Regions from separate parts of the Shewanella dokdonensis genome, predicted to be linked through region 2. Evidence: predicted binding sites of a transcription regulator. Region 2 holds the regulator's gene; the other holds the start of a gene.
The links. The regulator MetJ, encoded in region 2, represses methionine synthesis genes. The targets are predictions, from matches to a motif close to TAGACGTCTAGACGTCTA.
Positions count from the first base shown of each region.

Region 1: metA (homoserine O-acetyltransferase MetA) is a predicted target of MetJ. The motif match lies at 2,079-2,096, and genes of this name have one in related genera.

Region 1 is NZ_CP074572.1:3,413,876-3,429,776, forward strand. It holds gene ompW (outer membrane protein OmpW) at 547-1,188, shown strand; gene KHX94_RS16455 (SDR family NAD(P)-dependent oxidoreductase) at 1,251-2,009, opposite strand; gene metA (homoserine O-acetyltransferase MetA) at 2,232-3,200, shown strand; partial or broken gene KHX94_RS16465 (thiolase family protein) at 3,409-4,595, shown strand; gene KHX94_RS16470 (CoA-acylating methylmalonate-semialdehyde dehydrogenase) at 4,624-6,117, shown strand; partial or broken gene KHX94_RS16475 (acyl-CoA dehydrogenase family protein) at 6,181-7,337, shown strand; partial or broken gene KHX94_RS16480 (enoyl-CoA hydratase) at 7,349-8,121, shown strand; gene KHX94_RS16485 (enoyl-CoA hydratase/isomerase family protein) at 8,127-9,242, shown strand; gene mmsB (3-hydroxyisobutyrate dehydrogenase) at 9,271-10,173, shown strand; gene KHX94_RS16495 (SDR family oxidoreductase) at 10,191-10,946, shown strand; partial or broken gene KHX94_RS20700 (hypothetical protein) at 11,148-11,377, shown strand; partial or broken gene KHX94_RS21875 (S9 family peptidase) at 11,436-13,477, shown strand; gene cueR (Cu(I)-responsive transcriptional regulator) at 13,471-13,872, opposite strand; partial or broken gene KHX94_RS20710 (heavy-metal-associated domain-containing protein) at 14,020-14,805, shown strand; partial or broken gene KHX94_RS16525 (heavy metal translocating P-type ATPase) at 14,968-15,901, shown strand, end outside.
Region 2 is NZ_CP074572.1:2,387,180-2,403,080, forward strand. It holds partial or broken gene phsA (thiosulfate reductase PhsA) at 1-1,471, shown strand, start outside; gene KHX94_RS11450 (4Fe-4S dicluster domain-containing protein) at 1,485-2,057, shown strand; gene nrfD (NrfD/PsrC family molybdoenzyme membrane anchor subunit) at 2,054-2,992, shown strand; gene KHX94_RS11460 (conjugal transfer protein TraF) at 3,117-4,316, shown strand; partial or broken gene KHX94_RS11465 (sulfite exporter TauE/SafE family protein) at 4,339-5,075, opposite strand; gene metJ (met regulon transcriptional regulator MetJ) at 5,144-5,458, opposite strand; partial or broken gene metB (cystathionine gamma-synthase) at 5,674-6,833, shown strand; partial or broken gene KHX94_RS11480 (bifunctional aspartate kinase/homoserine dehydrogenase II) at 6,852-9,244, shown strand; gene KHX94_RS11485 (hypothetical protein) at 9,371-9,745, opposite strand; gene KHX94_RS11490 (hypothetical protein) at 9,841-10,134, opposite strand; gene KHX94_RS11495 (hypothetical protein) at 10,171-10,434, opposite strand; gene KHX94_RS11500 (hypothetical protein) at 10,519-11,004, opposite strand; gene KHX94_RS21130 (topoisomerase DNA-binding C4 zinc finger domain-containing protein) at 11,424-11,570, opposite strand; partial or broken gene KHX94_RS11515 (DUF2726 domain-containing protein) at 11,733-12,172, opposite strand; gene metF (methylenetetrahydrofolate reductase) at 12,483-13,379, shown strand; gene KHX94_RS11525 (methyl-accepting chemotaxis protein) at 13,441-15,351, opposite strand; gene KHX94_RS11530 (MarR family transcriptional regulator) at 15,562-15,901, shown strand, end outside.

The DNA of each region.
Region 1 (15,901 bases), 1.0 Mb from region 2:
CTGTATCGACCAGGGTAATTAGCGGGCCCCCATGTGTGTGCGTACCGGCGGGTAAGCTAGGCAAGTACTGCATCTGCCCTTAATGCATTTCTGGGGGTATTTCTCAGCACGTTTTTTGCCAGACGCGTGGGTACTGCTTGGTAATTCTGCAACGTGATGCGTGAGGTCATGCTTGATACTTTGTGATTACTGTATTTTTATAATATTCTAAATAATTTAAATTATTCAGCATAATAATCTAATTTTCTACATTTGCCGTAGGCGGGTAATCATCAGATTTAGATGATTTAGCACAATTTCATGCAGGGTAAAATCTCATCACCATTGCCGTTCTAAATGCTAACTATCGCACAGTTTAAAACCTGCAAAAAATATGTATCTTATTGATTATGTGATCAATTGTTCAATCGTGTCGTGAGTTTGATGGACATTCTTGAAAGTTTGATTTAAATCAATGTTACGTGCGTTATGAGGTGGCAGGGTAGGTGCGGTTGTTATAAAAATCACGAAAATTGATGCGGTATCAAGTCGCTATGGAGTGAGTAAATGAAAAAGAATATCCTGTCAGGATTGATAGTTGCTGCACTGTTTTCTGCTGCTGCACCGGCAATGGCGCATCAGGCTGGGGACATTATTGTTCGCGCCGGTGCCGTGGTGGTAGCTCCAAACGAATCAAGTGACGATGTATTGGGCTTTGGGGAGTTCAATGTAGACAATGACACTCAGTTGGGGCTGAATTTTGCTTATATGCTGACTGATAATGTTGGTATTGAACTACTTGCTGCCACCCCATTTAGCCACGATGTTAAGTTAAACGGTGTTGGCACTATTGCGGATACCAAGCAATTACCTCCAACGCTGGTTGCTCAGTATTATTTTGGTAATGCTCAGTCTAAGTTGCGTCCTTATGTCGGTGCTGGTGTGAATTACACTATGTTCTTTGATAATGACTTCAACCAAGGTGCCAAAGATTTAGGATTGGATAATCTTAGTATGAGTAATTCTTGGGGACTTGCCGCTCAAGTGGGTCTGGATTATCAGATCAACAAAGATTGGCTGGTTAATGCTTCTGTTTGGTATGCCAAGATCAATACTGATGTAAAATTCACCATGGATGATACTAACTACAAAATCGATACTGACATTGACCCATGGGTTTATATGATCAGTGTTGGTTACGTATTCTAATAGCCTGTTGGGGGCGACTAAAAAAGGCGCATTTAGCGCCTTTTTTATGTTTGATAGGTTTGTTACTCAATGGCTGCGGGCTCTTTCGCGTTTTTCTTTTTCCAGTGACGGGTGTTGTAGATATATTCGGGCAGTAGCAGGGTAAGCCAAGCAACTAGACGCCAGCGCTTAGTGACATAGACCCGGCGCTTCCCTTTCATCAGGGCACTCACTACCTGGCGGGCAACTTCATCTACCGGGGACAACCATATACGGCTGTGTTGTAGCGCCGCTTTATCCAGCAATCCCAACTGAATATCTGTGATAGTAATGGGTAACTTCAGTCGCTGCGCATGCATTGACAGCCCTTCCAAGTAATTTTGCGCAAAGGCTTTAGCGGCGTGAAATGCCACGCTTGGCCCGCCGCGCAGTCCGGCGATAGAGTTTATTGCCGCAATTTGACCGAGCCCTTGCTCGCGAAATAAACGGAAAGCCGTGTTACAAATGGCGGCAAAGCCACGAACATCCACATCGATGATTTCCTGCTCCAGCGCCCAAGGTAAGTCGGGATGATAAGAATTCAGTCCGGTATTAACCAATAGCAGACGTACCTCATTCATCTCTTGCCAGACACGTTCTAACTGCGGAATGAGTTGTTGTGGATCTTCAATACACAGATCATAAACTTTCGCAGCGGATGGTAATTCGGCAGCAAATTCGCGGAGACTCTCCGCATCATGCGCCAGCAATGCCAATTCGATTCCTTGTGAGGATAACTGCCTCGCAATCTCCTTGCTTAGCATTGAACTGGCACCAACAATAATGGCGGAGGTCTTGGACATAATGGCACTCTACAGCTGAAATTGGGTCTTATAATAGGTGGATAGTCGTCCCTTCTCAAGAATTAGTCATGGAAGTATAGACATCCAGAAGTCTTTATGTATGATCACGGTTATCTCTCTGTGGTATTAAAGTCTGCTGCGGCTACTAACCGCTCATGGCGACACAGATGCTCTGCGATAACCGGAGAACCCTGTTCTCCACCAAATATAAAGAGGCGGATGATGCCCGTAAGAATTCCCGATAATTTACCTGCGGCCGATGTGCTTGAATCTGAAAACATCTTTGTGATGTCTGAAAGCCGGGCAGCGATGCAGGATATTCGGCCGATGAAAGTGCTGATCCTCAATCTGATGCCTAACAAGATTGAAACAGAAACGCAGTTGTTGCGTCTTTTGAGTAATACACCATTACAGGTGGATATCGATTTATTGCGGATCCACGACAAAGAATCCAAGCATACGCCGTTGGATCATCTGAATACCTTTTATCGGGATTTTGATGAAGTGCGGGAGCGTAACTTTGACGGTCTGATCATTACTGGTGCACCTTTAGGTAAGCTGGATTTTGAAGAGGTGACTTACTGGGATCACATTAAAGAGGTGATCGACTGGTCGCAGACACATGTGACGTCGGTACTGTTTTTGTGCTGGGCCGCTCATGCGGGTTTGTTTCATCTTTATGGGTTAAAGCGTGAGATCCTTAATAACAAATGCTCTGGAGTGTTTGAACATACGCGCGTGAAGGCTCATATCCCTTTGCTGCGTGGCTTTGATGACGTATTTTACGCCCCTCATTCTCGCTATGCACAAATGAACGTTGCCGAGCTAAAGGCACATCCGCAGTTGCAAGTATTGGCAGAATCAACAGAGGCTGGTGCTTATCTGGTGATCAGTAAAGACCATCGAAATCTATTTGTCACTGGGCATCCTGAATATCGAAAGGGGACTTTGCGTGACGAGTATTTCAGAGATCTTGCCGCCGGTATCGCACCACAAATTCCGAAGAATTACTTTCGTAACGATGACCCTAATGCTGAGCCGGTAGCTCGTTGGTTTGGTCATGGCAATCTGCTGATCAGTAATTGGCTCAATTATTACGTATATCAGCTCACCCCCTATGATCTTAGCGATCTCAGTGCCAAAACCCCTTGGGAACAAGCGAATACAAAAGTACTAACAGGCCACCGTTAAGGTGGCTTGTTAGTATTCTATCCTAGCAGTTTGCCCATCAGCTTTAATCTCCTGTCTCCGCTTGCCGTTGTTCGCAAATTTTTCAGCGTGACCTAATATTAGACCAATGACTAGTTGCTTTACGTTCGCGTAAACGTAATTCTTATGGCGTCGCTTAACGATAAAGGCTTCTTTTGGGGAGAAGACCATAACAATCAAGGGGGCGAAGATGGGCGTAACAATCACTGATGATGTAGTGATCGTCGCCGCAAGGCGGACACCGATGGGCGGATTTTTGGGGAGTCTGGCATCGGTGGCCGCCCCACAGTTAGCGGCTACTGTGATCAGGGAGCTATTACACAGTACACAGTTGCCAGCCGCGCGAGTGAGTGAGGTATTACTGGGTTGTGTGTTGCCAGCGGGTACTGGTCAGGCACCTGCGCGTCAGGCCGCTTTGGGGAGCGGTTTGCCGGTATCAGTAGGGGCCACCACTGTTAATAAAGTCTGTGGTTCAGGCATGAAAGCCGTCATGCTGGCGCACGATATGCTCCGGGCTGAAACGGCTGAGGTCGTTATTGCCGGGGGAATGGAAAGCATGAGCCGGGCGCCTTATCTGCTGGATAAAGCACGCACTGGGCAGCGCATGGGACATGGGCGACTGGTGGACCATATGTTTATTGACGGCCTAGAAGACGCCTATACCGGTGGCTCTATGGGCAGTTTTGCACAAAAAACAGCGGATGAATTTGGGCTTAGTCGTGCGGATATGGATGCTTGGGCCATGACATCACTTGAGCGGGCCAATGTGGCTATCGCTAGTGGTGCGTTTACCGCAGAAGTTGTTACCGTTACAGTCAATGATCGGCGGGGTGATTATCAGATTGATACAGACGAACAGCCGGGTAAGGCGAAGCCAGAAAAATTCCCACCTTAAAACCTGCTTTTGCGCAGGATGGCACCATTACCGCGGCCAATTCCAGTTCGATTTCAGATGGCGCCGCCGCGTTGATGCTGATGCGTCGCTCCTTGGCGCAATCGCTGGATTTACCTGTCTTAGCCGTCATCAAGGGGCATGCTAGTCATGCTCAGGCACCGGCTCAATTTACCACGGCACCTATCGGTGCGATGAATAAACTGCTGCAACAACTCCATTGGTCGATTGCCGATGTGGATCTGTTCGAAATCAACGAGGCTTTTGCCATGGTGACCATGCTGGCTATCGATCAGTTGGAACTGGATCTCGCGAAAGTGAACGTGAATGGCGGCGCTTGTGCGCTGGGTCATCCCATTGGTTGCTCAGGCGCCCGCATTCTGGTGACCCTTATTCATGCACTGAAGCAACGCAGTCTTAAACGCGGAATTGCCACTTTGTGTATCGGCGGCGGTGAAGCAACGGCTATTGCTGTTGAGATATAACCCGGCGCTTTCAACAGGACTCATGTTTATGACAACGCTTATAAAACATTTCATCGCTGGCGAATTCACTGCCGGTGACGGTGCTCGTAGTATCAGTGTGACCAATCCTGCGGATAATCAGCCAATTGCGCAGGTTAAGTGTGCTACGCCAGCCGAGATTGAACTGGCGGTTAGCAGCGCGGCGCAAGCATTTAAGTCGTGGCGTAAGGTGGCGGTGCCAGAACGGGCACGGCTGATGTTGCGTTATCAGCACCTGCTTAAACAACACCATGATGAACTGGCAACCATTCTTGCTAAAGAAACCGGCAAAACCTTTGCTGATGCTCGCGGCGATGTGTGGCGTGGCATTGAAGTGGTGGAACACGCTTGTAATATTCCTTCGTTATTGATGGGCGAAACGGTCGAGAACGTAGCGAACGGTATCGATACCTACAGCATGATCCAGCCATTAGGTGTTTGTACGGGGATTACACCATTCAATTTCCCGGCGATGATCCCGCTGTGGATGTTTCCGTTAGCCATTGCCTGCGGTAATACCTTCATTCTGAAACCGTCGGAACAGGATCCGATGACCGCGCAGCGCCTCGCCGAACTGTTTGCCCAAGCTGGCGCCCCCAAAGGCATATTGCAGCTGCTGCATGGTGACCGTGAAGTCGTCGATGCCTTGCTGTGTCATCCACAGATTAAGGCAATTTCTTTTGTCGGCTCGGTTGCGGTTGGGCGTCATGTTTATCAAACCGGTACGCAGCATCTAAAACGCGTACAAGCCTTTGCTGGTGCCAAAAATCATTGCGTGATCATGCCAGATGCCAATAAACAACAGGTGATTAATCAACTGGTAGGCGCCGCGGTTGGCGCCGCAGGGCAACGCTGTATGGCTATCTCGGTGGCCGTGTTTGTCGGTGACGCAAAAGCTTGGTTACCGGAATTACGAGAGGCTATGGCTAACGTCCGCCCTGGGCTGTGGAATGATGCGGAGGCGGGATTTGGGCCGCTCATCAGCCCTCAGGCTAAACAACGGGTGTTGGGGCTGATTGCGAAGGGAAAAGCAGAAGGGGCGGCGTGCCTACTGGATGGTTCTGACGTCAGTGTCAGCGGTTATGAAACCGGCAACTGGGTCGGCTCCACCTTATTTAGCGGTGTCACAGAAGAGATGAGCTTATACCGCGAGGAAATTTTTGGCCCGGTATTAAGCTGTATGGAAGTCGACTCGTTGGCGCAGGCAATAGCGTTGGTGAATCGTAATCCTTACGGCAACGGTACTTCGCTGTTTACTGCCAGCGGCGCGGCAGCACGGCAATTCCAACATGAAGTAGAAGTAGGACAAGTGGGGATCAATATTCCTATTCCCGTACCTTTGCCGTTTTTCTCTTTCACCGGTTGGAAAGGCAGCTTCTACGGTGACCAGCATGCCTATGGCAAACAGGCGGTGCGTTTTTATACCGAGACCAAAACCATCACCAGCCGTTGGTTTGACGATGATATTGCATCTGCACCCAATATGACCATCAATTTGCGTTGATGCGTTCTTCGCAGCAATTATCTTGGCAACAGGTGGTGATGATTTTACCGCCGGGAGTATCTGATGGATTTTAATCTGAATGAAGATCAGCGCCAATTTGTTGAACTGGCGCGCCAGTTTGCCGTTGATGAACTGGCACCACATGCGGCGCAATGGGATGCAGAACATTACTTTCCCAAAGCGGTTATTCAGCGCGCGGGTGAATTGGGTTTTGCGGTTTATATGCCGCAGAGGATTGTGGTGGCCTGGGATTATCACGGCTGGATGCTGCGTTGATTTTTGAACAGTTGGCACAGGGCTGTACCACAACTACCGCCATGATCACTATCCATAACATGGCCACCTGGATGTTGTGTCGTTGGGGCAGCGACGAGCTGAAAAGTGCCTGGGCTGAAACGCTTACCTCGGGGCAGAAACTGGCATCTTATTGTCTGACAGAGCCTGGTGCCGGTAGTGATGCTGCTTCTCTGACCACCAGGGCTATCCGCGATGGTGAGGAATATCTGCTCAATGGCACTAAATGTTTTATTTCTGGGGCTGGCGCCACTGAATTGCTGATAGTGATGGCGCGTACAGGTGCTGCGGGCGCGAAAGGTATCTCAGCATTTGCCGTGCCAGCAACTGCGCAAGGTGTTAGCTATGGTAAGGCGGAAGCTAAGTTAGGTTGGCATGCTCAGCCAACGCGGCAGGTCAGTTTTGACCAAGTTCGGATCCCAGCGAGTTATCGCTTAGGGGAAGAGGGGCAAGGCTTCAGCATGGCGATGAAAGGGCTTGATGGCGGACGCATCAACATTGCCGCATGCTCGCTGGGAACGGCGCAGGCAGCATTGCAGCAGGCGCTCAACTATATGCACCAACGTCAGCAGTTTGGTAAGCCGTTAGCCGCTTTTCAGGCGTTACAATTTAAACTCGCCGATATGGCCACCGAGCTAGTCGCTGCGCGGCAGATGATGTACCTCGCCGCCAGCAAACTGGATGAACAGGCCGCAGAGGCAACGTCGTACTGCGCCATGGCAAAACGTTTTGCTACGGATGCCGGTTTCGCTATCTGTGATAGTGCCTTGCAGATCCACGGTGGCTACGGCTATATCCGTGAATATCCGTTAGAGCGGTATTTCCGTGATGTGCGGGTACACCAGATCCTCGAAGGTACCAATGAAATCATGCGCCTCATCATTGCCCGGCGATTGCTGGAGCAAGACAGTGCCTTGGTACAATAACCGGAGCGCTTATGTCACCGTTAATTGTGGAAACTATCGGCCACAGTGCCGTCATCACCATGAATCATCCTCCGGCAAACACCTGGACTTTGGCCAGCTTGCAATTGCTACGGGATACCATTGACAAGTTAAACCAAGATCGGCACATCCGTGCTTTAGTGATCACCGGCGCTGGCGCTAAGTTTTCTCTGCCGGTGCCGATCTCAACCAGTTTGCTGCGGCTGATAAAGGCCATGCCGCCACTGTGGCTGCGGCATTCGGGGCGGCGTTTGAAATGCTGAGCGCGTTTCGCGGCGTATCCATTGCTGCAATCAATGGTTACGCCATGGGCGGCGGGTTGGAAGTGGCACTGGCTTGTGATATCCGTCTTGCCGAAGAACAGGCACAACTAGCGCTGCCAGAAGCGAGTGTCGGCTTGTTACCTTGCGCAGGTGGCACCCAGAATCTGACCGCATTGGTAGGCGAAGGCTGGGCGAAACGGATGATCCTCTGCGGTGAACGGTTGAATGCTGCAACAGCATTGACAATCGGCTTGGTGGAAGAGGTGGTGGCGACCGGGACGGTATTGCAGCATGCGCTGGCATTAGCCGCTAAAGTCGCCAACCAGAGTCCGGCTAGCGTCCGCGCTTGTAAACAACTGATCCAATCCGGCCGCAATATGCCGCGTAATCAAGCGCTGCCAATGGAGCGTGAGTTGTTTGTCGCGTTGTTCGATACCGAGGATCAACAAGAAGGTGTCAAGGCGTTCTTAGAAAAGCGCTCGGCACATTGGCGTAATGCGTAAGGAGGATATCTGTGGAACAGGTGCTATTTAAAACCCTGGAAAGTGTCAGCGGTAAACATATTGGTGTGGCGACACTGAATGCAGAAAAATCACTTAATGCACTGAATTTGCAGATGGTGCGAATGCTGGCAAAACAGTTGCAACGCTGGCAACAGGATCCTCAGATTGCCGCTGTGGTGTTGGATGCTAACGGTGATAAGGCCTTTTGCGCTGGCGGTGATGTTCGCGCGCTGTATCAGGCGCAGCGACATAATCCCGGTAGTTTCACGCATGAAGCCCGATTATTTTTTGAAGAAGAATATCGCTTGGACTATCTGCTCCACACCTTCGGTAAGCCTGTATTACTGTGGGGCGATGGCATAGTGATGGGCGGCGGACTCGGCTTGATGATGGGCGCCAGTCACCGCATTGTGACCGAGCGCTCCCGCATTGCTATGCCGGAAGTCACTATTGGCCTGTATCCCGATGTCGGGGGCAGTTATTTCTTGGGGCGATTACCGGGTAAAACCGGGCTGTTTCTTGGACTAACCGCTTACAACCTTAACGCCGCAGACGCGCGCTATTGCGGCTTCGCCAACCATTTTTTAGCGGCGGCAGACAAACAGCGTTTGCTTGATGCTATGAGCACGCTCAGTTGGGGTGACAACCACACGCTTAACCACCAGAAGTTGCATGATTTACTGACCATGCTCGCAGCCAATTGTAGTGAGCATCCCGGTAGCAGTCGACTCAAGGCGCAACAACTGGTGATTGACCAATTGATGTCGGGAACGCTCGCAGAGGTGCTGCAAAAGATGCAAAACCTGACATCAGAACCGTCTTGGTTACAGCAAGCGCGTGACACTATGCTGCAAGGCAGTCCTCTGAGTTGGGCCCTGGCGTGGCAACAAGCACGCTTAGGCAACTCTATGAAATTGGCCGATTGTTTCCGTATGGAATTGGGCTGGAGTCTTAACTGCTGTGCTATTGGGGATTTCTGCGAGGGCGTCAGAGCGTTGTTAGTGGATAAGGACCATGCCCCACAATGGCGTTATGGCATCGGCCGTTTGCCACCACTGGAAGCCGTAGAAGCATTATTGGCTAATCCGTTCCCTCATGAGCATCCGCTTGCCGACCTTTGAGCAACCTATTGAAACAGGAGTGCGCAATATGAGTACAGTAGCATTTATTGGCTTGGGAAATATGGGGCTGCCGATGGCAGTCAATCTGCTACATAAAGGCTTTAAGGTACGCGCCTTTGATCTGGTCAGCGAGGCGGTTGCCGCTATTGCGGGCAAAGGCGCCACAGCTTGCCATAGCGCCATTGATGCCGCTACTGGTGCCGATGTCGTGGTGTCTATGCTCCCCGCTGGCAAACATACCCGAGCCTTATACCTTGGCGATAATGATAGCAAAGGGCTGTTGCAGACAGTTGCTGAAGCCACACTATTGATTGATTGCTCAACGATTGATGCCGCTACCGCTAAAGAGGTGTCACTGGTGGCAGAGAATAAAGGGTTTGATTTTGTCGATGCCCCGGTATCGGGAGGAACGGCTGGTGCTACGGCGGCGACATTGACCTTTATTTGTGGTGGTAACGTCACTGCGGTGGCTCGTGCCAAACCGGTTCTCAGTGCCATGGGCAGTAATATTTTTCATGCAGGTGGCCCTGGTAGTGGGCAATTAGCTAAGATCTGCAACAATATGCTGCTGGCCGTATTGATGGTTGGCACCAGTGAAGCGCTCAGCATGGGCATAGATAACGGTTTGGATCCTAAAGTGCTGTCAGATATCATGAAGCTCAGCAGCGGTGGTAACTGGACGCTGGAAAAGTACAATCCCTGTCCTGGGGTGATGCCAGACGTTCCTGCATCTAAAGGCTACCAAGGCGGTTTTATGGTGGAGCTGATGCTCAAGGATCTCGGCTTAAGTCAGGAGACGGCGCTGAAGAGTTTATCCAGCACCCCCATGGGTGCCTTAGCCAGAGCCTTGTTTGTGTCCCACGCCCGCAACGGTAATGGTCGCCGCGATTTTTCCAGTATATTTGAGCAGTTCAGTAAGCAAAAAACATAATTACAAAGGAATTTGCAATGGAGATTAAAGGTAAGGTGGTGGCGATTACTGGCGGTGCCGGTGGTTTGGGGTTCGCTATGGCGCAACAACTGGCGGCGGTGGGCGCTAGACTCGCGCTGATCGACCTTGACCAACAGAAACTGGAACATGCCTGTGCGCTGTTGGGCGATACAGAAGTGCAAGGCTACGCGGTGGATATCACCGACGAAGAAGATGTGATAGCCACTTTCGGTTTTATTCTGGAAGACTTTGGACAACTCAACGTCTTGGTCAATAACGCCGGTATTTTACTCGATGGCATGTTGCTGAAAGCGAAAGAAGGACAAGTGACCGAACGCATGTCGCTTGAACAGTTCCAGGCGGTGATCAATGTTAACCTCAGTGGCAGCTTTTTGTGTGGTCGCGAAGCCGCCGCGGCAATGATCGAGTCGGGGCAGACTGGTATTATCATCAACATCTCTAGCTTGGCCCGCCACGGCAATATTGGGCAAAGTAATTATGCGGCTTCCAAGGCCGGGGTTGCCTCACTGGCGGTCGGCTGGGCCAAAGAGCTGGCACGTTATCAGATCCGCGCCGTTGCAATTGCGCCGGGGGTGATTGCCACCGACATGACCGCCGCCATGAAACCTGAAGCGTTGGCGCGGTTAGAAAAGGCGGTCCCCGTTGGCCGGCTTGGACAGGCCGATGAAGTTGCCGCTACGGTAAAATTTGTCATTGAAAATGATTATATTAACGGCCGGATCATTGAAGTTGATGGTGGTTTATCGCTGTAGTCGTTAGCCGCTGACGCCAGTCAAAATCCTGACTATTCCCATTCGTGACAGAATGTTCTAACGTGGGGAGTAATCAGGATTTTTTATTGTCTGAGCAGTGTGCTGAACACTATGCGCCAGCGATGAAAGTTGACATACACCCCATGAGACTGAACAATTCGCGCTGATGATGAGAAAGGTGACTAGAGGTTAAGCTGTTTCATGCACTGGCTGGAAACTGGATTGAAGCGCATCATGCTGGTGCTGGGGTGCCTAGGTGTTGTCGTGATATATGGTGGATTTTTTATCTGTTATTTAGCGGCCGTTCCACCGCGCCTATTAATTGGTTTTACTTGATTTCTCCCTGGTTGTGCGTGTTCTTTGGCCTGTCGAAGAACCAGCAGCAACGGGTGTTACAGTGGTTTCTTGATAAATTTAACAGCAAACACTAAAAAGCCCGCGAGCAGCGGAAAATATATTGAGGGAAAGGCAATGATTACCGTGGGTGCTATGGTGAGGAGACTAGGTCTGGCCGCGCTCGTTGTGTTGCAGGTTGCTTGCAACCCGCAACCGCCAGCAGAAGCAACCACAACAGAGGGAAAACCTACAGTGCAAACATCCGCCTACGGTACCTGGGAATCACCGTTAAGTGCCGAAGATGTATTCGGTCAGGCCGTCGCCATTGGTCAACTACAGAGCGTTGATGGTGGCATCTATTTCAGTGTTTCTGATCCCTCACAGGGCGGACAACTGGGAATAAAAAAATTAGCATTCGATGGTCAGGTAACCGAAGTGGTTCCGGCGACTTTCGGGGTCGGTAGTCGCGTACATGAGTATGGCGGCGCACCTTATCTGGCGATTGGAAACAGCGTTTTTGTCACCCGTATGGCAGATCAGCTATTTTATCGAATTGCTCCCAATCAAGAGCCCGTGGCTCTGACGCCGTCAGGCACCCGTCATGCTGACTGTATTTCGTACTCGAAAGGCTCGCGTATCATCTGCGTTCGAGAAGATCACCGAGTTGCAGGCGAAGCTAAAGCGAGTCTGGTTACCATCAATCTGAATTTTGCGGGCGAGGGCGATACCTTTGTTGATGGTCATGACTTTTTCAGCTCTCCGGCGATCAATGAAGACAACTCGCAGCTGGCCTGGATTGCCTGGGATCACCCCAACATGCCTTGGGATAATACCCAATTATGGGTGGGCGATCTTAATCGCAAGGGCCAGATAACAAATGTGCGCCAAATGGCGACCGCCCATAAAGGCGCAGTGATGCAGCCACTTTATGCCCCTGACGGACAACTCTATTTTATTGCCGATTATGATAACTGGTGGAACCTGTATCGGTTAAAGGCTGATGGCAGTATTGAACAAGTGACTAAGCTGCAAGGGGAAATAGGCAAACCAGCCTGGGGCTTTGGCGAGCATGCCTATGCTTTTGAAAATGCCCATAGCGTTGTGTTTGCCTATCATCAGAATGGCAATGTCCACCTGATGCGCCAAGATGTGAATAGTGGTGTGAGTGAAGAGCTGGCGACAGATTTTGCCGATGTGAGGCAACTGATCAGTGCCGATAACGGCGTATATTTTGTCGGCGCTAAAGCGACCCCTGAACGCGGCATCTACAAGGTCTCTGGTCGTGGAACTGAGCTGGTATATGCGCCGCCTATCAAAGGGTTAGAACCAGATTATATCTCTAAACCGGTGGCGCTAAGTTTTGACACCAGTGACCGGCAAAAGGCTTATGGCTATTTTTATGCGCCGCAAAATCCCTTATTTAGTGCCCCCAAAGACAGTAAACCGCCCTTAGTCATGATGTTACATGGCGGACCCACCGCGGAAGCCAGCAGCGCTTACAGCAGTGCTATTCAATATTGGACAACCCGCGGCTTTGCGGTATTTAACCTAAATTACCGTGGCAGTACCGGTTATGGCCGAAAATATCGTCAGAGTCTGTATGGCAAATGGGGTGTCGCCGATGTGGAGGATGCGGTCAACGCCGCTAAGTACTTAGCCGCTGAAGGATGGGTTAACCCCGACATGCTTGCCATTCGGGGGGCAGTGCTGGCGGTTTTAGTGTGCTGGCCGCATTGGCCTTTCATGACAGTTTTAAAGCCGGTACCAGTTATTTTGGTATCAGCGATATCGAGATCCTCGCCAAAGAAACCCATAAATTTGAGTCGCGTTATCTCGATCAATTGATCGGCCCTTACCCGGCAGCCAAACAGATTTACCACGATCGTTCGCCGCTTTACCATCTGGAGGGCTTGAACGAACCGTTACTGCTGTTACAAGGGCTAGATGATAAAGTGGTGCCACCGAATCAATCCGAGCTGATCTATCAAGCGGTGAAAGCCAAAGGGGTACCCACCGCTTTTATTGGCTTTGACGGTGAAGGACACGGCTTTCGTAAACCCGCCAATAATATCCGCGCGCTACAGTCGGAACTGTCTTTTTACGGGCAAGTTTTTGGCTTCACACCAGCGGGCTATTTACCCGCATTAACACTGGATAATGCCGCGGCACTACCGAAAACCGCAGCAACTCAGTGATGACAGCAGTTTTTGCCAGACAGCCCCTCAATGATGGGGCAGTCTGGTGAATCGCCGCCATGACACTGATCCACCAATTCACTCAACTCGGCATGTAGCGATGCCAGACTTGCCATTCGTTGTTCCAGTGCTTTTAGATGTTCACTGGCCAAGCGTTTGACATCACTGGCACAACGTTGTGGATCATGTTTCAGTTGCAGTAAATCCTTACACTCTTCAATACTGAAACCGAGTTCCCGGCAGTGTTGCACAAATTGCAGTGCTTCCAGCTGTGTCCGGTTGTATTCCCGATAACCGTTGTCTCCACGTTCCGCTTGCACTAGGCCGATATCATGGTAATAACGGATGCTTTTGATACTCAATCCGGTCGCTTTTGCCACATCTCCGATTTTCATATAGCAACTCCTGTGATCCATCGCTGAACTTTAACAATGGATAAGAATACCGTACTTGACTCTCCAGTTACTGGAGACTTTAACCTTTACTACATCGAAATACCATGAGCAGTTTGCCCATGAGCGGTTTAGGTTTAGGAGAAGCATATGAAGGTTTACCAGTTTCATATCGATAACATGCATTGTGGTGGCTGTGCCCGTAAGCTTCAGGCGTTATTTGCTGATGAGACCGGGGTTAGCACAACAACAGATATTGCCAGCAAGTCACTGACGCTGACCCTGACCGATGCGGCAACGCTCAGCGAAGAGCAGGCTCGGGCTCGTTTGCAACAGGCTGATTATCCAGCAAGTACAGCCAGTGATTGGCACCATTTTAAGGTCGCTGATATGAATTGCGGCCACTGTGAAGCTTCGATTCGACAGGCGCTAGCCGACGCGGATGAAGTGACAGTGGACTTGTCCACTAAGCAGGTTTCGGTGCTGAGTCAGCAAGATGATGCATCATTGATGGGCTTGATAACCACGGCTGGATTTACGCCTGAGCCTTGGGCCGAAACCGCGGCAACTTGGCATGAGTTTAAGGTGCCGGATATGACCTGTGGTCACTGTGAAGCTACTATTCGTAAGGCGTTGGCGGATGCAGACGAAGTGCAGGTTGATCTGCAAACTAAAAAAGTGTCTGTTTTGAGTGCGCAAGAGACTCCGGCACTCATGGCTGTTATTGGTGAGGCGGGTTATTCCCCAGAACTGTGGCAAGCAGAAAATAGCACTAATTGGCATAGGTTTAAGGTGCCGGATATGACCTGTGGTCACTGCGAAGCCACTATTCGCAAGGCGTTGGCCGATGCAGATGAAGTGCAGGTCGATCTGCAAACCAAACAGGTTGCAGTGTTAAGTCAACAAGATGAGCAGCAACTATGCGCCAGTATTCAAGCCGCAGGCTATAGCCCCGAGCCTTGGTCTGCGATGGAGGACAACGCGCGCCCAAAATCTGAAGGAGCCACAGTAGTTGCTGCGGCTCCGCAGCCTGACGATAGCACAGTGGAAAAAGCCGCTGCCTCAGTTGCTCAGCCAGAATCGGCAACCGGGGTGTTGATGTTTGTGCCAGATATGAGCTGCGCCAGTTGCGTGGTGAAGATTGAAAAGGCTTTTGCCAACGCTGGCGTTGAAGCGCGGGTTAATCTGGCAGACAAGCAGGTGAGTGCGGCTAAGGGCGTGTCGGTTGCCGATGCGCAGCAGATCCTCGCCAGTGCTGGTTATCGTGGCGAGGTGGTTGAGAATGCTGCCAATGCGATGGCTGATAAAGCGGCTCACGATGCCAAGGAATATCGCACCAGGATCATCCAGTCAGCGGTGACATTGGCCGTTGGTATCCCGCTGATGTTGTGGGGCCTGACGGGCGGTGACATGACCGTTCACGGCGACAGTTCGCGCTGGGGATGGGGGTTGGTATCGCTGTTGTGTTTGGTTTTGCTCATCAGTTGTGGTGGCCATTTTTATCAGGGCATGTGGCGCGCGCTAAAAGCTAAAAGTGCCAATATGGATACCTTGATAGCGTTGGGAACCGGCTGCGCCTGGCTGTATTCTTCAGCGGTTGTGTTGTTTCCAGCTTGGTTTCCCGAAGGCACCCGCCACGTCTATTTTGAAGCCAGTGTGATGATCATCGGCTTGATAAACCTCGGCCATGCTTTGGAATTACGTGCACGTGGCAAAACCAGTGAAGCGGTACAAAAGTTGTTGGGTTTGCCAGGCCAATACGGCACTGCTGGTCACCGAAGAGGGTGATAAAACGGTACCTATCAATGAGCTGAAAATCGGCGATGTTCTCCGCTTACGCCCCGGCGATAGGGTGGCTCTGGACGGCGAAGTTATCAGTGGTGCGTCACTGTTGGACGAATCTATGTTGACTGGCGAGCCCATGCCTGTGAAGAAAAATCAGGGGATTTAGTGAGTGCCGGTACTATCAACGGTGACGGTTCACTCACTTACCGTGTGCTGGTGGGCCCTAAAGATACCCGGCTGGCAAAAA
Region 2 (15,901 bases):
GCTGATAATCTCTATGACAAGGCGTTTGTTGAACGCTATGTGGACGGTTTTGAGCAGTTTGCCGCACAGGTGGCTGGATACACGCCAGAATGGGCGCAGCAACTTTCTGATGTGCCAAGGATATCCGCCGGATTGCCCATGAACTGGCGAAAGCGGCGCCACACGCAGTGGTCGATTTTGGTCATCGCAGCACCTTTACCCCAGAAGAGTTTGAGCTGCGCCGGGCAATTTATGCCGCTAACGTGCTGATTGGCAATTTTGAGCGCAAAGGGGGTTGTACACTGGCAAAAAGGCTAGCAGCTACAACAAATTCGCCGGGGCTGAGGTTGCGCCGTCACTGGCAAATCCAGGCGTGAAAATTCCTAAACCTGAAGCCAAACGTATCGATCAACTGGACGAACAATACGCACTGACTTGGAAGATGGGCGGCGTTTACCAATCGATTATTGATACCGTAGAAAGCGGCAAACCTTATCCGATTCATGGCTGGGTGATGACCCGTACCAACCCGATGCAGACTGTGACAGACCGCAGCAAGGTGGAACAGGCGCTGCAGAAGATGGAACTGGTCGTTTGCTGCGATCTGTATGTCAGTGAAACCGCGGCGTTTGCCGATTATATCCTGCCGGAATGCACCTATCTGGAACGGGATGAGGAGATTGCCGATAAGTCAGGCAAAAACCCCGGTTACTACGTGCGCCAACAGGTGGTTGATGTGATTGGCGAGGCTAAACCCGCTTGGCAGATCTTCCGTGAATTAGGCATTAAGCTGGGCTTACAAGCCTACTATCCGTGGGACAATATCCAAACCTTGCAGTTGGCTCAGGTCAACAAAGATGATGCGCTGCTGAAACTCATCAAAACTAAAGGCTATGTCAGCTACGGTAAGCCACTGATGTTGCGTGAACCGCAGATGGTGGCTGACTTTGTGACGGCCTATCCTGGCGCTCGGGTGGCCGATGAAGACGGTACTTATGGCAGTGCCGTAAAATTCAAAACCCCGAGCGGCAAAATTGAGCTTTACTCCGCCGAAGTGGAAGCGATGGCGCCAGGGCGCGGCCTTATCGCTTACCACGATGTTAAATTGAAGCAGCCCGATGAGCTGTACTTCATTCAGGGCAAGGTGGCTGTGCATACCAATGGTGCCACTCACAATGTGCCTATGCTTGCCAATCTTATGTCAGATAACGCCGTGTGGATCCATCCAGATACTGCGGCCAAACATGGCATCAATAGTGGTGACAATATCCGTCTAACTTCCAGTGTTGGCAGCGAAATCGGCCATGCGCTGGTCACCAAGGGCATTCGCCCAGACACCGTATTTGCTTACATGGGCTTTGGTTCCAAAAACAAGGAACTGACCCGTGCCAGCGGTAAGGGGCTGCATTGTGGCAATCTGCTGCCACATGCAACGGCACCTGTCTGTGGTATGTGCGTACACACTACTGGTGTGAAATTGGAAAAGGCATAACGGGAGGCCGACGATGAGCAAAAGATATGTCATGGTGCATGATGAAAACAAGTGCATCGGCTGTCAGGCGTGCAATGTTGCCTGCCGCAGTGAAAACCAAGTGCCAGAAGGCGTCACCCGTCTGCAAGTTAGGGTCGAAGGCCCATTCGGTGACGTGCCTTTATTGCATTTCAAATATAACCGGGTGTCTTGTCAGCAATGTGAAGACGCGCCTTGCGTTAAGGTGTGCCCCACTGGGGCGGCATATGTCACTGCCGATGGTATCGTGTCGATTAAACAAGATAAGTGCGTTGGCTGCCAGTATTGTATCGCTGCCTGCCCTTACAAAGTGCGCTTTATCAATCCGCTCAGCCACACCGCTGAAAAATGTAATTTCTGTGCCGATACCCGGCTAGCGCGCGGCGAACAACCGGCCTGTGTCACCGTGTGCCCCACTAATGCACTGGTGTTTGGCGATGCCAATGATCCTCATAGTGAAGTGAGCCAACTGCTGAACAGCGCGCCAACTTACCGCGAAAAAGTCCATCTTGGTACGCAACCAAGGGTTTACCGTATTCCTGCCCGCAAAGGAGGGATTGAAGCATGAACAATATCTGGGGTGATATGTCACAGTACAATCCTGTGACCTGGCATTGGGTGATTGCCGTATACCTGTTTCTGGCCGGGCTTTCTGCAGGCAGTTTACTGATCGCCATTGTGATGCGCTGGGTCAAGGGTGACCGTGAGGAGAGTCCCATCCTCAAGGCCGCCGCACTCATTGCACCCGTGGCTATCTGTCTGGGGATGCTATGTCTGGTCTTTGACCTGACCCGGCCGTTCCATTTCTGGTTGATTCTTATCCACTATAACTTCACTTCGGTGATGTCTATCGGGGTGCTGGCGCTACTGGTCTTTATTCCATTGAGCTTCCTCTATGCGTTGGTGGTATTCCGTGGGCAACTGGCAGCTATCGGTTTAGGTTTCCTTCAGGGGCTGGCCGATGTACTGAATGGTCTCAGAAAACCAATTGAAACCTTGTTGTTTGCGCTGGCGGTGATCGTGGGTGCTTACACTGGTTTCTTGATCTCAGCGATGAATATCTATCCGATGCTCAATACTGCAATTTTGCCAGCGCTGTTCTTGGTGTCAGGGATTTCTGCTGGTGCGGCCGCCAATGCTGTCGTTGCATTGCTGTTGTTCAAAACCCCGGCGCATGATCATGAGCTTGGTCGCCTGCATGGGATTGAACTGCCCGTTGTTGGCATTGAGATTCTGTTCCTGTTTATGCTGTTTTGTGGCCTGTACTTCAAGGGTGGCGCCGCAGCGCTGGCGTTGGCATCGCTGACAACTGGCACTTGGGCGGCAGTATTCTGGACGCTAGTAGTAGCGGTTGGTTTTGGGGTTCCGCTGTTATCATTGCTGTTACCGGCACCGCAACGTCATGGCAAAGGCGTGATGTTGTTAGGGGCGCTGTGTAGCCTAACCGGGGTGCTGGCACTAAGACACTTCATCCTGTATGCCGGTCAAAGTTACCTTGGCTAAATCATTTATGTGATGAAAATCAAAGCCCTCGCTTCAGTGAGGGCTTTTTTATGTCGCTTTTTCTGAAGAGTCATTGGGTAACAACTATCTTTAATTGAACAAACAGCGGCTGGGGAGAGACGGGATGAAACTGAAGACACTGGCGTTACTATGCGCCACGACATTGAGTTGTGGGCCATTATGGGCCGGACAAGATGTGTATGAAGCCAGAACCGATGCTATGGGTGGTGCTGGTGTGGCGGCAGGCGACAGAATGGTAGCGGGCTTTATCAACCCGGCATTACTGAGCCTAACGGAGCGCCAAAGCGATGACGTCAGTCTGCTGTTGCCAACCTTAGGCGCAGACGGTGCTGATAAAGACAAAATGGTCGACAAGTTTGATGATGTGCAAGATAACTATGATGCTTTGGAACTGGCGATAGATAACCGCGATGTTGAGGGAATGATCCATTATCGCGATCAGCTCTTGGGAAACCTACAGTCATTAGTCGGCAATAGCGCTTACGCCAGTGCTGGTTTGGGGCTTGCCGTGGTCCTGCCCTCTAGTAAGCGCTTGTCGGTTGCTATCATCGCCAAGAGTTATCTCGATGGCTTTGCGTTGGCCGATATCAGTGAGTCCGATCTGTCGTTACTGAGTACATTGGATCCGTTAAATCCGCCGTCGCTGGATGACTTGTCGTCTCAAGGGCGCGTGATTGCCGGGGCGGTTTCTGATGTTGGGGTGGCGTTGAGCAGTGGCTTCACTGTGGCAGATATGCCGCTCACCGTTGGGATTACTCCTAAATTGCAGCGGCTGGATACGTTCAATTATGCGGTGTCTGCCAACAATTTTGATGTCAATGATTTCGACAGTGACGATTATCGTAACGATGACACAGGTTTTAACCTGGATGTTGGGGTCGCGTTGCAACCCATGCCGGGGCTGACTTTGGGACTCAGCGGTCGTAATCTAGTGAAGCAAGATCTGCAAACCATGGTTTCGGAAGGTCGGCAACTCACTTACCAGATCAAACCCATGGTAACCGCAGGTGTCGCTTATGAATGGCGGGCCGTGACCTTGACCAGCGATATCGACTTGACGGAAAACAACAAGTTTGCCGAGCTGGAAGGACCGAAATATTGGCGTGTTGGTGGTGAAGTCAAGGCTACTGACTGGTTGGCTGTGCGGCTCGGTTATCGGCAGGACCTCAACGATGTCACCACCGATATCTATTCAGTGGGAACGGGTATCGCTATCGGCAAGTTCTTTAGATTAGATCTGACCGGGATGTTTGGCAGCGATAACGCTATCGGCGGCGCGTTACAGACCTCGTATCACTTCTAAAACTGCTGCTCTATGGGCGTTGTTAGGATAGCAACGCCCACAGGGATTTGAGTGCCAGCAGTAACGCGCTGGCGCCACACAGCGCTAATGTCAGCAAACGGGTGCGGCGTTTATCTACTCGGGGTAACAAGATGCCTGAGGCGATAAACCCGAGCACTACCGCTGGTAATAGCAACATTGATAGCAGCAGATCACGCCAACTGACCATACCGGAGAACGTCAGAACCAGCAGACTGATACAGGTACTGACCATAAAGAAGGCCGACAATGCCGCGCGAAATTTCCCAGCTTCACGCCCGGTGAGCAGTAACGCCATTGGTGGGCCGCCTATACCGGCGACCGTGCCGAAAACGCCTGAAAAAGCCCCGGCAATAAACAAGTTGCGGCGAGTGACCGCCACGCTGAATTTTTCAGGCTCATCACTACTGCCGCGCCAACAATGGCCGCAATAATCAAGCCAAGCACCGCGCGAGGTGCCAATAGCAAAGAGACCCCTAACAAGCTGCCGGGGATCCGGCCAGCCAGCGCGTACTGTAATCCGCCCAGTTCCAAATTGCCGCGTTCACGCAGTAGCGTCAGCAGAGCAATGGAAAAACTGAGCATAATCACCGGCACGGGCACCAGTTCTGGGTCAACAATATAAAGCAGCGGGGTAGAAACTACTGCCAGACCGAAGCCTAGCAAGCTTTGGGTGACGGCACCGATGACAATAATCAGCGATGCCAGCAATAAGGTAACAGGATCAATCAACGACCACATAACTGCGGGGGATTGCCGGAACGTCTGCGGCAGTTAACAAAGTGGATAAGCTTGGGGGCGCAATACATTTACTCCATTTCTTCCCATTCAATACCCATCTCTTCCATCATCTTTTTCGCTTCTGACGGGATGCTGTCTGGTTGATCCTTGGACAGATCGACATCATTGGGTAATGGCTGCCCTGTGTAAGCATGTAGAAATGCTTCACAAAGCAGTTCACTGTTAGTGGCATGGCGCAGGTTATTGACCTGGCGACGAGTGCGCTCATCCGTTAGCACTTTCAGTACTTTTAACGGAATAGACACAGTGATTTTTTTTACTTGTTCGTTTTTCTTCCCGTGTTCAGCGTAAGGGCTGATGTACTCGCCATTCCATTCAGTCATGTTGCACCTGCTATGTCGCTAATTCGCTGCCGATTTTAAACTCTTACACCCTACAGTCAAATACAGAGCCATAATACTGTATCACAAAAACGGAATTCTATACATTTGGACGTCTAAACGTCTTTATGCCTATTGACGCCAAAGGGTGACTTGGTAGAATTTAGCCATCCAGACATCTTTATGGTGTTTCTCGAAAAGAATTTAAGGAGTCGAAAATGACAGTACGGAAAATGGCCACTATCGCTGTCCGTCAGGGTATTGAGTCCGATAGCCAGCATGGTGCAGTGGTTCCGCCCATCTATCTTTCGACCAACTATGCTTTTGACGGCCATAAGCAGCCACGGCAGTTTGATTACAGCCGTTCCGGTAATCCCACCCGCAATATTCTCGGCAATGCCATTGGTGAGCTGGAACAAGGGTGCCCAGCGGTGATCACTGCCAGCGGCATGGCAGCCGTGACTTTGGTGGTCAGCCTGTTGGGGCCAGACGACCTGCTGGTGGTGCCTCACGACTGTTACGGTGGTTGTTATCGACTGTTTACCAATCTGGCGAAAAAGGCCAGTTCCAGTTGGCTGTGGTAGATCAAACCGACACCGAAGCATTGCAGCAGGCGCTTGCCCGTAAACCTAAAATGGTGTGGCTTGAAACTCCATCAAATCCTTTGCTGCGCGTCATTGATATAGCCGCCGTGGCCGCAACCTGTAAAAAAGTGGGCGCGCTGCTGGTGGCCGATAATACTTTCCTGTCACCCGCGCTGCAGCAGCCATTACAGTTGGGGGCCGATATTGTGGTGCACTCCACCACCAAATATATCAATGGTCATAGTGACGTCATCGGTGGTGCGGTAATCGCCAAAGATCCAGCGCTGGCTGAACAGCTGCACTGGTGGTCTAATACGCTAGGGCTAACCGGTGGTGCTTTTGACAGTTATCTGACGTTGCGCGGTTTACGGACACTGGCATTACGTATTCAGCAGCACCAGAGTAATGCCGCTAAAATCGTCGAACTGTTGCAACACAGTGCCCAGGTGCAGCAGGTGTATTATCCGGGATTACCAGAGCATCCTGGTCATGCAATTGCGGCCAAACAACAGCAGGGATTTGGTTCCATGGTCAGTTTTGAACTGATAGGTGGCGATGCTGAAGTCACCGCATTTCTCGGTGCTTTACACTATTTTTCTGTGGCAGAAAGCCTCGGCGGTGTGGAGAGCCTGGTCGCCGTGCCCGCCACCATGACTCACCGGGCGATGGAGCCCGCTGCTCGCGCCGAAGCGGGTATTAAAGATACACTTATTCGCTTGTCTGTTGGCATTGAAGATCCGCAGGATCTGTTGGACGACATTGCTGCGGGTTTAGCCGCAGTTGCCGCTTGTTGAGTTGGGGAGCATTGATTGATGGCACGTAGTCACTTACATAAATTTGGTGGTAGTAGTCTTGCCGATCCTGACTGTTACCGGCGGGTGGCCCACATCCTGCTGACCCACGGGCGGCCTGATGATCTGATAGTGGTTTCTGCCGCAGGCAAAACCACTAACTTCCTGTACAAACTGCTGGCACTGCGTGAGCAAGGCCAACTGTGGCAGGAAGAATTGCAGGTGCTGATGAGCTATCAGCAAAACCTGATTGAGCAGTTATTGAGTAACTCACAGGCAAGGCAGTTGCGGGAACGCTTAGCCAATGATCGCGCCACGCTGATGAGTCTGCTGGCGCTGGATATACGTAGCGACTATCAGTGCAACCAAGTGGTGGGTTTTGGTGAGCGTTGGTCAGCCCGGCTGATGGCGGCATTGTTACGCGAATCTGGCGTGGCCGCCAGCAACATTGATGCGCGCGGTCTGCTGGTTGCCGATGAAGCCGCCGTGCCGAAAATCCGTGTCGAAGAATCCCGCGCCAAGGTGCAGCAAATGCTGCAACAACACCCCGATGAACGGCTGGTGGTCACCGGTTTTATCTGCGCCAATCCGGCCGGAGAGATGTTACTGCTGGGGCGTAATGGTTCTGACTTCAGTGCCACCTTGATTGCCAGTCTGGCCGACATTGATCGGGTAACAATTTGGACTGACGTTGAAGGGGTGTTTAACGCCGATCCTAACAAAATTCAGGACGCCAGATTACTGCAAAGCATGTCGCTGGCAGAGGCTGATCGGTTGGCACGGCTAGGTTCCCCGGTATTGCATTCCCGCACCTTGCAACCGCTGTATAACACGCAAGTGAGTTTGGCGGTGCGTTCCAGTTATGCGCCGCAAACCGATTTTACGCTGGTGGCGCCGCACAACGATGTTGCCAGCGCACCGGTTGTGACTAGCCTCGATGAAGTGCTGACGGTTACGCTGCAACTGCAATCCTCATGGGAAACACTGGCCGAAGCGTTAGAACATGCCGGGTTGCAACCCTTAGCACATTGGTCGTTGGGTAAACAGAAACATGAATTGGCATACACACTGGAATCCCGTAAACAGCTGTTGGCCTTGTTACAGCAACTCACTGACACGCTAGGGATCAGCGATATTGAAAGCCATACCGGTTTTGGGTTGGTGGCGCTAGTGAGTGCCGCAGCAGCACAATATCGGCGCAGTTTTGCACGGTTGCTGAGCCGCGAAGCCCGGCCTTTGTATCAGGATGCTTTAAGTCTGGTGACCTTAGTGCCACTACAACAGGTGGCCTTGCTGACCCAGAAAGTCCATCGTCGCTGTGCGGGCCCGCGCAAACGTGTCGGCATCATTTTGCTGGGCGTTGGTAATATTGGTGAAGCCTGGGTGACATTGTTTGGCAAATCTGCCGCGCAACTCAACCGCCAGTTGGAAGCCGATGTGGCGCTAGTGGGATTGGCTAGCTCCAGCAAAGCTCTGTTTTGCAATGCGGGTATCGCAGTCACCGATTGGCAGGCACGCTTTGAGGCAGAAGCCACACCGTGGCAATACGAGCATCTGTTTGAACAAGCGGATGCGCTTTCATGTGATGAATTGATTGCACTCGACATCAGCGCCAGCGCTAGTTTGACCTTGCAGTACCCGGAGTTTTTGCTCACGGAATTCACATGGTCAGCGCTAACAAACTGGCCGGTTCTGGGCCATTGGCCTTCTATCGTGAACTGAAGCAGATGTTGGGAAATCGCCGTTTGTTCTGGCGCTACAATGCCAGTTGCGGCGCTGGCTTGCCGGTGCAGCATGCGCTCAATGATCTGCATAATAGCGGCGATCAGGTGCAGGCAGTGGGCGGGATCTTTTCCGGCACACTCTGCTGGTTGTTTGAAAACTACGATGGGGTGCGACCATTCTCGGAACTGGTGTTAGAAGCCAAAGCGCTGGGTATTACCGAACCAGACCCTCGCGATGATCTTTCTGGCCGCGATATGCAGCGCAAGCTGTTAATTTTGGCTCGGGAAATCGGCCTGGAACTGGAGCTGGAAGATATCCGCCTCAGTTCATTGGTGCCCGCACATCTGGCCGAGATTTCAACCGCGGATTTCCTGCAACGGCTACCTGAGCTGGATAGCGAACTGGCACAGCAGTATGCAGCGGCCAATGAGCAGGGCAAGGTGCTGCGTTATGTGGCGGCATTGGAACGCACCGAGCAGGGCGCCAACGCTGAAGTGGCACTGCAATGGGTGGAACCGAGCCATCCCTACGCTAACCTGACACCTGGCGATAACGTGTTTGTTATCCGCAGCGCGTTTTATCAGGGCAACCCGCTGATCATTCGCGGCCCCGGCGCTGGCCGTGAAGTCACCGCCGCGGCAGTGCAGTCAGATCTCGTACAGATCTGCCGCGATTTGTTAGAAGATTAATATGGCACCGATGTGCCAATTCTTCTATGCAAATAAGGCTCCTGAGGGAGCCTTATTATTTCGGGTCGTATGTGCGCGAACGTGTGAGCGCCGCAGGGGGACGTAGACCCCGAATGACGCGGCTTGTTATGTGTGAATTTCAAATCGAAGCTCCCTGCCGAATATTTTTATGCAACCGATATCGCCTTCAAGCACAAATCCTTCGTTTAAAACTATTAAAGAATCTATGTTTCCGTAGTCAACTGAACCACCAGCATCTGTGGATGTAATCACTGCATCTTTTGCCTTTAAACCAGATACTGCTTTTACATTTTCAAACCATAAGATCGCTTTACGATAGCAAGTATATTCATCGGGTTTTGGTTCAACGTTATACGCTGAATCTGGCCATATGCTCACTTCCAACTCAAAAGACAAACGATCACTTTCATGACTCCAATCCAAAATGAAAGAGTCATTTAGATCAATACCCTTAAAAGTTTCCAACTGACGCCAATCCATGTTCATTCACACATAACGCCTAAATTTAGCGCGGAAAGCCGCGCAGCTGGTTGACGTCGCAGCCAGCATTTTTTGCTGGCGTTAAATTTTGTTTGTTATGTTTTGGGTAATTGAACCCAACCAAGCAAAAGCAAAACAGCGTATGTTAGTACGCCACCACAAACAGCTATAAAAATTAATCCAGCAGGCTTTTGATACCAACTTAAAATATTCGGTTTATGATGTTCAAGCGCGGCAAGTGCAGAATTAACCCGTGGAATTAAAGTATTTGGAGGTGTAAATTGACTTTGGCAACTAAGTAGAAATGTTTTTAACCTATTATATTCGGCTAACGTCAAGTTTGGCTTAGTAGCATCAGAAATTGCTTGTTCAACATCTTTAATCCGCAATCTATCTCTCCTTAATTTACCCAAGCAATATACAAATTAAAAATACTTATTTTTTGTCACTCCGTTCTTCACGCTAAATGACATTGCGTAAGCCATCATAGAGGACTCTGCATCTTCATATGTTTTTGCATGTCGAGACGATGGGCTATAGCCGCCCCATAAATGACTAATATCCCAAGAGTAAGCACCCATATTAGCTATAGGCTCCAAATCACGCATGATCCGTGACTTTAAAGATTCCTCTATGCCATCGACATGAAAAATAAACTCTTTAACAATTTCTCTTGGGGAACTGACCATGGTATTTCTCCTGATTAAACATAACGCCCGCAGCACGGGAAAAATTGGAGCGCAGCGAAAATTTTGTCCAAGTGCCAGCGCTTGTTACATTGATGACTTGAGGTGATGCGCATTCTTTTTAACCTCTTCCGCCAGGCCTTTAACTTGTTTCATAGCACCAGTTGAAGATTCAACCTCGATGGAAGCTACGGACTCTAAATTACAAGTTCCGAAATCGAAATTGGTACTATCTAGCAAGAATTCAAAAAACTGGCTTTCGCTTAAGCATGGGTGGCCAAGATCACGATTCTCAAAAGGTGAATCCGCTCTCTGGCCTATAGAGTTAGTGATTCTAAATTTATGAACTTGCCCGTCTGTACAAGTAAAGACAAGGGAATACAGCGTTATTGGTCTTCGACCGGAATTCACGACTTTTATGTAAATACCATCGACCATATTGTCAAAGCTTTCCCTATATGAACCAGATACATCAAAACTTGTCCGATCACGAAACATGACGTAGAAGGCAATGCAAAGGCTTGCCACCGAAATGCAGATGCTTATGTAGGGCAATGCCTCTTTCATGCTCATGATAGTCGACTTACCCCTTCAACGTAACAGCTTATTAGTGCGCATGCGCGTTTACCTCGTTGGACCAGTGAAAACGCGCACAGTTAACTATCTGTATACAAAAAACTTATCAGCATTCTGTTAAATATACTATCTGGAAAAACGCGCACGCGCGTTTCCCAAACCTATTATCTAATCCGTGAAATTTATAGGTGACTGATTTTAAGCCTATTTATTTGGGCTGAAATGTGAAAACGCGCACGAAGGTAGGATAAAAATTGTTCAATATCGCCATCATTTGAATATGACTGTATGCCTGTCCAGCTTTTAGGCATTGCAAAGAATGGCAACATTTGAGTGAAATGAGTGAAAAGTTATAGGCGAGAATGTCTGCGTTTGACTACGTCACAGACAACGAGTTAACTCGCTTTGGGGCATTCTTAATCTAAGATGCAGCGGCATTTGGGAAATGAACTACATCCCCAAAATTCGTGTCCTGCATTGCTGCCTGATTTCACTGTTCTAAGTACCATTGGCTTGCCACATTTAGGGCATATTTTTTGTGTATGAACTTCTGCTTCATCCATAACATGTGATGTTAGTTGCGCAGTGTTGGTCTCATTTCCATCACTATAGGCTTCTGGCGCAATGATAACCTCGCTATTTGCGATACGGTCTGAAGTGCTTATTGCATCTTTAATCAGCTGCCTAAGATCGGCAATGACATAAGCTCTTGCGGCTTTAATCCTGAGTAAAGAAAATCCAGCTGATGCACATGCACTATTTACGAACTCATCACGTTGCTGAGCTTTTTGGTGTTATGACTCACATCATCAAGTTCAACGCCGAGTATTAGCGAGCAATCGTCTTTATTGCATAGAACAAAATCAAAGTGCTTTGACGACACTTTATTAAATGCCCGTTGCCAGTTTCTTCGATTCATTCCTGATATAGGCACCAGCACATCTGCAATCCGCACTTTAGCAAATACCAAAGCATCATTTCCTACTGCTTGAACTAATGCGCCAAAAAAAGAACGTTCAGCTTTTGTTAGTAAGTATTGCGTTGATTGATATGAGTATGCGGCTTGATGCGGTTTACTACCTAAAAGCTGTGGAGCGACGAGCAGAACGATAAAAACCAGCATAAATAGCAGTGCAATATCCATATTTAAATCTGTCCAATTCATGTTGTAAGCGGCTAATTGTAGATACTCTGTAGCATTACTAAAATTGGGTCAATAGTTCAGGACATAACCGTCACCATGGAAAGGTCTCAGCACAGAATGGGATATTTCATGTTAAAGACGGCAACATCCAATCGGAATGTGACCATTTCAGACAATACTTTAGTACTCAGGATGGATCATCATTACCCATTATGAGTCACTGCTTTCTGCAATGGTGGCGATCTTTAGGCTTGACTTCGACGTGAGTTTCTCTAGTATACGGCCATATAGACGTCCAAACGTCCAGATAGATAAATTGAGGAAGATTTCGATGGCTTTTCACCACGCCCAATATGCCAGCTCGCTGAATCAGAGCCTTGCCGAGCTTAACGGCGATATCAATGTTTCCTTTGAGTTTTTTCCGCCAGCCACTGAGGAAATGGAAACCTTGCTGTGGAACTCCATCCAGCGTCTGCAACCACTGCAACCTAAGTTTGTCTCGGTGACTTATGGCGCTAATTCCGGTGTCCGTGACCGCACCCATGGGGTGATTGAACGCATCCAGAAAGAAACCAACCTGGTCGCAGCGCCCCATCTGACACTGGTGGACGCCAGTGATGAAGAGTTGCTGCAACTGGCAAAAAACTATTGGAACAGTGGCATCCGTAACATAGTGGCGTTGCGGGGTGATTTGCCAGAAGGCAGCGCCAAGCCCACCCGTTTTGCGGCCGATTTGGTGCGTTTGCTGCGCAGCGTGGCCGACTTTGATATCTCGGTGGCGGCATATCCTGAAGTGCATCCTGATGCGGCCAACGCGCAGGCGGATTTGGTAAACCTTAAACGAAAAATTGATGCTGGTGCCAGCCGGGCTATCACCCAGTTTTTCTTCGACATTGAAGCTTATCTGCGCTTTCGCGACCGTTGTGTTGCGGCGGGCATTGATGTGGAAATCGTACCGGGGATCTTGCCGGTCACTAACTTCAAACAGCTCAAACGTTTTGCGGGCATGACCAACGTTAATCTGCCGGGGTGGTTACACCAGCAGTTTGACGGGCTGGATGAAGATCCTTCCACCCGTTCGCTGGTGGGTGCCAGTGTGGCTATCGATATGGTGAAGGTGCTTTCGCGTGAAGGTGTGAAAGATTTCCATTTCTATACCCTGAACCGGGCAGAGCTAACTTACGCTATCTGCCATATCCTCGGGGTTCGTCCGAAAGCGGCGCAATAAGCCTCGGCTGCTGCTGAAAAAGCCTGCAATTGCCAGGCTTTTTGGTTGCTGATGACACGGGTTACAGGCGGAACTGCCCCAGCAATTGCTGTAACCTGGCGGACAGTTTTGCCAGTTCACCGCTGGCTTCGGCAATCTGTGCGGCACTATCACTGCTGTGCGCCACTGCATCGTTGATATTACTGACGTTATGATTGATTTCTGCCGATACCGCTACCTGTTGATTGGCGGCGCTGGCGATCTGGATATTCATTTGAGTGATGGTTGAAACGGCGCTGCGGATCTGTTCCAGTGCGTCACCGGCTTTACCCGCCTGCTGTACACATTCATCGGTTGTCTGATTACTCTGCTGCATTACCGTTACCGCCGAACGGGCACCCTGTTGCAGATTCTCGATGATTTGTTGGATCTCTGCGGTGGATGCCTGAGTGCGGCTCGCCAGCGAACGAACTTCGTCGGCCACTACCGCAAAGCCTCGGCCTTGTTCACCGGCGCGCGCCGCTTCAATCGCCGCATTTAACGCCAGCAGATTCGTCTGTTCAGCAATGGTGCGGATCACCTCCAGCACGGTATCAATCGCTTGGCTGTCCTGCGCGAGTTGGTCGATGGTATTAACCGCGTTACCAATCTCCTGTGCCAGACTATCGATATGTGCCTCCACCTGCTGCACCACCTGTTTACCAGCATCACTGGCCTGATTGGCTTGTTCCGCTGCGGTTGCCGCATCGGTGGCGTTGTGTGCCACTTCCTGCACTGTTGCTGCCATTTCATTCATGGCAGTGGCCACTTGCTCAGTTTCTTGCTGCTGCTTATCGGTACTACGGCGGCTATCTCCGGTGATCCCCGACATTTCCTCAGCAGAGGTTGCCAGCGATTCGGTCACCTGCGCCACACTTTGCATGGTGCTGTGGATTTTGCTGGCGAAGCGGTTGAAGGCCTGTGCCAGCTCGGCAATTTCGTCCTTGCTGTGCACCTTGATGCGCAGGGTCAAATCACCTTCACCTTCCGCAATATTGTTCATGGCACGCGTGGCTTCGCCGATAGGGCCGGTGATGCTGCGGGCGATAAATACCGCAATGGTCGCACCAATCAACAAGGCCAGCAAACCAATCCCTGCTAATTTAAGGTTGATATGCCACAGCGCCTGTTCGGTATGGCTGCGATCCATAGCGATCGCCAGCACGCCAATGGCTTTACCGGAAAAGTCCTGAACTTGATGCAGATAAACCACATGACTGAGGTGATTAATGTCACTACGAAAATGTGCTGTTTGCCCTTGCATCACCTGCATGAGCAACTTGCTGTTGGTAAACTGCGGCAGTTCAAAGGTGCCAGCAAAGCGCTTGAAATCACTGCCATTAGGGATCAGCAAGGCAATTTCTGCTTGGTAATTTTGCTTGAATTCATCAAAGAATGGCTGCCCAAATGACATGCCAAACTCCACTGAACCGATATGTTTGCCGTTATAGCTGACGGGCGCCAATCCACGGATACCAAGTCCAGCAACGCCTTTTTCCAGCCCCATTATCGGTTGGCGAGTGTTATTGGTCTGCACGACGGTTTCACGGAAAGAAGACAGATCGTCACCAAACTTTTCGGGTTTATGTACCCTTAAAAATGAGGTGGCAGGTGGGGTGTGAAACTGGAACTGTTGCACTGCAAATTCCTGTTTCAGCGGCTTGAAAATCAGTTGGCTCCGGGCATTGAGTTGCTGCCGCTGCCCGCTGGCAAACTCCGCTTGCATCTCTGGGGTATTGGCGACCACAGTTGCCAGCGCTTCGGCTAGCTTGCCTGAACTCTGGATTTCGGCAGTGGCCGTCTGATACAGCTTTTGCAGTTCCCGCTGTTCCGACCGCGCGATTTGTGTTGTGAACTGGGATAACACCAGTGGCATGATGAACGTCATCACCACCAACAACATGACACATACCCCCAGAATGATGCGGGTGCCTACCTTTAGTCTGGAAAACACAGTCAACCCTCCGGACAGAAAACAACTCAATAAGCACCAAGTATAAACAGTCAGATTTTTCTCAAGTGTGTGAAACAACTGCTTTTTTAATGTTATTTGTGGGGAGATACGCAATATTCGCCGTAGATCACCTTTCTGGTTTTACGGCGGGCTATTTACTTAGCAAGCTAAATAAATATAATACTTAGCCTGCTAAATATTTAGGAACCCATGATGGATAAAATGCGCGATCATCTGCGCGAACTGTCATTGGCTGAACATCTGGGGCGTAGCCACAGATTATGGCGCATGGCAGCGGATGCGGAACTGGTACCTCTGGGATTAACCCATCCACGTTGGACAGCGCTGTGGAAGCTGCGGCGTATGGGCGATGGTGTTGCTCAGAAAGCGTTGGCAGATGAGTTGGAGATTGAACTGCCATCGTTAATGCGTACCTTGGCACAACTGGAGCAGCAACAGCTGATCCGCCGCCATTGCTGTGATCAGGATAAACGTGCCCGTATTGTTTGGTTAACCGATGCCGGACGGCAACTGCTGGAGCAGATGGAAA